Regions from separate parts of the Piscibacillus salipiscarius genome, predicted to be linked through region 1. Evidence: riboswitches for the same ligand, from Rfam matches in the RefSeq annotation. Region 1 holds a riboswitch; the other holds the start of a gene.

Region 1 (3,225 bases):
TGCCAATGCACCCACACCGCCTTCAAGCTGAGCTACACGTTCCTCCAAAGCTCCTACCGTCGGATTTCCAATACGCGTGTAAATAAAACCTTGCTCTTTTAACGCAAACAAATCAGCCGCATGGTCGGTATTATTAAATTGATAAGAGTTCGTTTGATAAATAGGCAGCGCTCTTGAACCCGTCGCTGGGTCTGCCTCTAACCCTCCGTGAATGCTCACTGTTTCTAATCGATATTTTTTCTCCTCAGTCATTTACAATCGCTCCTTTTTTGTATTTAAACGGCTTTTGCCATCAATGATGATAATTTGTCTTGAACAAATGGTCCCCACTTTTCAAATTCAACTAAAAACCCATCGTGACCAAACATCGTATCTACTTCACAGAATTCAGCATAACCCCCAGCATCTTCAATATCCATGACAAACCTTTTTAACTCATCTGGCGGGTAAAGTAAGTCATTTGAAAAGCCTAACGCAAAGACTGGAACGTCATAGCGTTGTATCGCATTTTGATAACTACCTCGGCCTCTTGTAATATCATGACTGTTCATGACGTCGAGTAATCTCAAATAACTATAAGGGTTAAATTTCTTTGCTAATTTTTCCCCTTGATGGTCTAAGTAAGATTCAACATCAAACTCACCTTCTACCTGACTTCTCGCAAACCTTTTACTAAATAATTCATTTGATCGATATGTCACCATTCCGACCATTCTCGCCAAGCTCAAACCATTTTCAGGTTGGCTGCTATTCTTAAGGTCATATTTGATAGCTTGCTTAGCAATGTGATTAAACGCAATCGCATAGTCGCTAAACGTTGGGGTGACCGCAATTGGAAATATCGCATCCATAAAATCTGGGTACATAAGTCCCCATTCTAATACTTGCATACCACCAAGCGAGCCGCCGATTACAGCCTTTAAGTGATCAATGCCTAACATGTTAAGCGCAACAAATTGAACTTCTACTAAATTTCTTACCGTTAATGATGGAAAATTATTTTGGTATGGTTCACCATCTGCTCCTACGGAACCTGGCCCAGTAGAACCATCGCATCCGCCTAACACATTAAATGCTATGACCTGATAATAACGAGTATCAATATATCCGCCTTCATGAATTAACCCTCTCCACCATCCAGGCTTCGAATCTGTACCCACCGCAAATTGATTACCGGTTAATGCGTGGCAAACTAGAATAGTTGGTGCATTTTCAGGACCACTTCTTTCATAAGCAAGCTCAACCTCACGAAACTGCTCACCATTTTCTAAACTAAAGTTCGGAATAGTTACCGTTCCTGTTTGATACCTCATAACCATCCCTCCTTCCAAACCTTTTTAAGAAACTAAAAAAGCCTCCCTGCTTTGAGCAGAGAGGCCAGAATATACGACATCTAATATAATGGTCCCTCTCATCTATCAAAGCACACTTGCTTTGCAGGAATTAGCACCTTTCAAACCGCTGTTTGAAGGTTGCCGGGCGTCATCGGGCCAGTCCCTCAGCCACTCTGGATAAGAGTTTTAAAAATTATTAAATTTTGAATTAATTGATATCTTAGCACGGTCCTATCAAGCTGTCAATATAAATTATTATGTTAAAAGAATATTCCGTTAAGTTATTTTTATTCCTATATTTTAATGAAAATCAGGATCAATATATTTCCCATAATCGGGAACGGCGATTTGATCAAAGTTACGCACGAGTTGATTAAGTTTGTCTGTCAATTCTTGACCGTATACCGGAACACCATGCCCCGTGACTGCAATGGTTGGGTGCAGCTTAGATAATTTAATGATAGATTCTTTAGCGGCCTTCCAGTCTGTTGTTAAATAACGCGGCGGACCACTAAACTCTTGCTCTTGCATCATAACATCGAATAAATTTTCCTGTTTCACCGTCACGAACGCATCACCCACAATTAAAGCACCATCTTCATCCCTAAAAAAGGACACATGACCTGGTGAATGGCCTGGCGTATGAATCCAACTGAACCCGTCCATATAAGGGACTGTGCCATTCTTCGGAAGTGGCTCAACATGTTTACCCAGATTGACAGGTTCATTCGGGAAAAAAGGTGACATTTTCGCTACTAACCCGCCTTCAACTGAAGCATCTGGTTCAGGGTAACTCTTCTGCCCAGTTAGGTATGGTATCTCAAGTGGATGAGCATAGACTGGAACCTCCCACTTTTCAATCAGCTCAATAATAGCTCCTACATGGTCAAAATGTCCGTGAGTAAGAATGATCGCATTTGGCTTAGCGCCTTCTCCGTATCTCTTTTCAACAATTTGAATAATATCATCTGAAGAATTCGGCATCCCCGCATCGACTAATACAAATGAATCTTTACTACCCACAATAGCGATATTCACGATTTGAATTGTATGGCAGTATAAATCCGGAAGTAACTCCACTCCCTTTCCGCTACCAATTGATGTTGCAGGAATAAACTTATAATCAGAACCATAATTCATCTCACGATCCATCACATCAACCTCCTTAAATATTAGTATGAACGATATTTAATGAACTATGAAAAAGAGGAAAAAATTGACTAATGGTCGAATACTATTCTATGAAAGGAGAGATTAGGCATGATTAAAACCCCGATCAAAAATAAAGTGAATGTTGTGTTTATCCCTGTTGAAGATGTCGTAAAAGCCCAAGAGTGGTATTCTAAGTACCTTGGTTTAAGTGAGGGTGAATTTCATCAAGGTCACCTATTTGTTGCAGAAATGGAGGGAACTGGTGTGATCCTTGACTCTATGCCAGCGTGGCGTGAAGAGGGTGAAGCCTTACCAATTCTAAAAGCACCTGTTATTCAATTCGCAACAGATGATATTCATGAATCGTATGAATTTATGAAAGAGAATGGTATTGAACTAGTCACAGATGTTCAATTTGACCAATTTTTTGTTTTTAAAGATTTAGACGGCAACTTGTTGATGGTTTGTCAGGATTAATTAGAGAGGCAGCATTTTCACTCGAAAATGCTGTTTTTTAATTTTCTAGGACACTGTTATAAACGTAAGTTTTCTTTCTATGAACGGTTTTTCCCTTTCCATAAACGTAACTTTCTTTCCTATGAACGGTTCTCTGCTTACTATGAACGTAACTTGGGATTCTATAAACGTAGCTCCTAGATCTATGAACGGATTTCTTCCTTCTATGAACGTAACTTCCCTTTTTATAAATAAATTACAAGAGGACTTAGATTCCTAAGCC
Region 2 (3,225 bases), on a different contig from region 1:
AGATGAACTAGGCGACATCGTATTCGTTGAACTACCAGAAGTAGGAGACGAACTAGAATTAGATGAGCCGTTCGGTAGCGTTGAATCTGTTAAAACAGTTTCTGAGCTTTACGCTCCAGTTTCAGGTAAGATTGTTGAAATTAATGAAGAGCTTGAAGATAGTCCTGAATTAGTAAACGAATCACCATTCGAAAAAGCTTGGATGGTTGTTGTTGAACTAAGTGACGATTCTCAGCTAGATGACTTAATGGACGCAGATGAATATCAAGAAATGACAGATTCTGAGTAATCTCGAAAAAAGGCTGATCCTATTGGGTCGGCTTTTCTTATATCTAAACATAATGACTAGTTTAAATAAAATGGTGAGAATATAAATAATACTAAGCGAAATGTCGCTCAATGATGATAGATGGTGATGACATGGATGAATTACCGAGAGTGTTAATTGTAGAGGGTAAACAGGATCGTAAAAAGATTCAGAAGATCTTAGATGATGAAGATGTTTTTATACTTTGTACATTTGGAACTTTAGGTATTGACGCACTTGAAGAGCTTGTGGATGATTATCAATTGTTCGAACGAGATGTGTATATTTTCACCGATACGGATGAGCCTGGTAAAAAGTTACGAAAAATGTTAAATCAAGAGCTATCCCATGCTGAGAACATTTATATTGATAAAAAGTACCGCGAAGTTGAGGATGCACCTGAGAATGTGTTAGCATCTTTATTATTGTCAGCTAATATGAAAGTCAAAACGGAGTACTTGAAAGGGTTTTAATCGTGATTGAAATAAGCCAGAAACAAGCTCACTTTATAACCCAAAAAAAGGACTATCACATCGTGTTTGTGAATAGTCCTTTCTGCGGGACGTGTAAAGTAGCTCGGCGAATGCTTGAATATATTGAAGAAACTTTAGAACAAGATAAATTTTATGAACTTAATGCAACGTTAGCACCTGACTGGGTGCAAGCACATGAAGTGACAAGCGTTCCATGCTTGATGGTATTTAGACAAGGCGAGCTTAAAGATCGATTGTACACATTTCATTCTGTTCCATACTTATTGAAAGAAATGGGGCCTTACTTAGTTTAAGGCCTCGCTTAATTTATGAACGATGGAGACGAATTCAGCTTGATCTCCAAAATGTCCAACGACTTGTCCCTCTTTATCTATAATGATGGTTGTTGGAACACCTTCACATTCGTATAGGTCATAAACTTCTCGTCCGTTATCTTTTAGAACAGGTTCTGTTAAAAATTGTTCCTGATATTTTAGCGCTTCTTCTTCACCATGCTCACGACTCGTAACATTAATCGTCAGCATTTCTAATTCATCATTGCGAGATGTTTTATAGAACTGCTCTTTTTTAGGAAGGTCACGAGCGCAGTCAGGGCACCATGACACCCAAAAAGTTATTAGAACGACTTTTTTTCCTAATACATCTTCTAAATTAAATGTTTGGTTAGGACTATCTAGGAAAGGAAGTTCGAAAATTGGTGCTTTCATTGTTGATCATCCTTTAATAAGATTTTATTATTGACTTGTCTACATTACCATGCTAACATAAAAATCAATCAAATTAATAAAACATGATTTCTTATCCAGAGAGGCGGAGGGAACTGGCCCTGCGAAGCCCGGCAACCATTAGGATATTCCTAACAGGTGCTAATTCCAGCAATGAAGAGATTCATTGCAAGATAAGAAAAGTGACGGTGAATTCGGCTCTTTTCTTGCGCTTGCATGAAAAGGGCTTTTTTATTTTTCGTCCTAAGAATATTCACTAAGATGATTTATATATAAAAATATACAAATAATACTCTTATCCAGAGAGGTGGAGGGACTGGCCCTACGAAGCCCGGCAACCATCAGGTGTTCCTGACAGGTGCTAATTCCTGCAAAGTATGATGCTTTGGTAGATAAGAGAACGGATGTACCTTTCTGTTCTCTTATGAACGGAAAGGTCTTTTTACTGATTAAATCATTAATGATTAAAAGGGTTAAAGGGAGATTTTTACATGATTTCAATTAAAGGATTGTCAAAGGTCTTTAAAACAAAACATCAAGAAGTTAAAGCCGTCGATGATGTGTCTATTAACATAGATAAAGGTGAGATTTTCGGTGTCATTGGTTACAGTGGCGCGGGGAAAAGTACTTTCATTAGATTGATTAACCGCTTAGAGGAACCAACGAACGGGGACGTTACGATTAATCAGACCAATATTACAAGCTTAAATATAGGCAAGCTTCGTAAAGAGCGCCAGAAAATCGGGATGATTTTTCAGCACTTTAATCTGCTTTGGTCAAGAACAGTGTTTGAGAACATTGCTTTCCCGCTTGAAATTGCGGGTGTTTCAAAATCAGAACGTAAAGAGAAAGTATCTGAATTAATCGAGCTTGTTGGTCTGAAGGGAAGAGAAAATTCTTATCCATCTCAATTAAGTGGCGGTCAAAAGCAGCGCGTTGGGATTGCCAGAGCGCTGGCAAATGATCCAGACGTCTTACTTTGTGATGAGGCAACTTCTGCATTAGACCCAGAAACAACGGATGATATTTTGGATCTTCTTGTATCTATTAATAAAAAACTAAACTTAACGATTATCATGATCACTCACGAGATGCATGTGATTCAGAAAATTTGTCACCGCGTAGCTGTTATGGATCAAGGCAAGGTCGTTGAACAAGGTGACGTGTTAGATGTATTTGTGAAACCGCAGTCTAAAACTGCTAAGCGCTTTGTGCAGCAACTCAGTCCACTCGAGCATAACCAAGAAGGTTTACATCGATTCGTCACTAACGATTCAAATAGCGAAGTGGTTAAACTTCACTTCATCGGTAATGATGCAAAGCGGGCACTCATTTCAGATGTATTAAGAAAGTACGTTGTTGACATTAACATTTTACAAGGTTCCATTTCGCCAACTCAAGAAGGAGCTTATGGAACGCTTTATGTTGAGATTAGTGGCGATCAAAAGGTTATCACCGAAACGATCAACTATATTCAGTCATCGGGTGTGGAAGTTGAGGTGATTCAAGATGTTGACTGATTTATTTCCAAATGTACAAATGGATGAAATGTGGACAGCCACTTACGAAACTTTATACATGACGATTATTTCAGTGATTGGCACATTGATTCTTGGAATTTTATTAGGTCTTTTATTGTTTTTAACTGAGAAAGGGAACTTGTGGCAAAATAAATTGTTAAATGGCGTGACAGCAACAG

Evidence for each region. Region 1 has a riboswitch for S-adenosylmethionine ahead of metX (homoserine O-acetyltransferase MetX). Riboswitches for the same ligand answer to the same signal wherever they lie in the genome.
Region 2: another riboswitch for S-adenosylmethionine. It lies ahead of ACFSW4_RS13055 (methionine ABC transporter ATP-binding protein); the one in region 1 lies ahead of metX (homoserine O-acetyltransferase MetX).

The regions. Positions count from the first base shown of each region.
Region 1 is NZ_JBHUMZ010000025.1:71,390-74,614, forward strand. Features, by position in the region: gene ACFSW4_RS11655 (O-acetylhomoserine aminocarboxypropyltransferase/cysteine synthase family protein) at 1-252, opposite strand, end outside; gene metX (homoserine O-acetyltransferase MetX) at 276-1,313, opposite strand; SAM riboswitch class I at 1,409-1,518, opposite strand; gene ACFSW4_RS11665 (MBL fold metallo-hydrolase) at 1,635-2,486, opposite strand; gene ACFSW4_RS11670 (VOC family protein) at 2,595-2,963, shown strand.
Region 2 is NZ_JBHUMZ010000047.1:1,932-5,156, reverse strand. Features, by position in the region: gene gcvH (glycine cleavage system protein GcvH) at 1-289, shown strand, start outside; gene ACFSW4_RS13070 (toprim domain-containing protein) at 421-780, shown strand; gene ACFSW4_RS13065 (thioredoxin family protein) at 783-1,094, shown strand; gene ACFSW4_RS13060 (TlpA disulfide reductase family protein) at 1,086-1,508, opposite strand; SAM riboswitch class I at 1,597-1,706, shown strand; SAM riboswitch class I at 1,819-1,925, shown strand; gene ACFSW4_RS13055 (methionine ABC transporter ATP-binding protein) at 2,018-3,046, shown strand; gene ACFSW4_RS13050 (methionine ABC transporter permease) at 3,036-3,225, shown strand, end outside.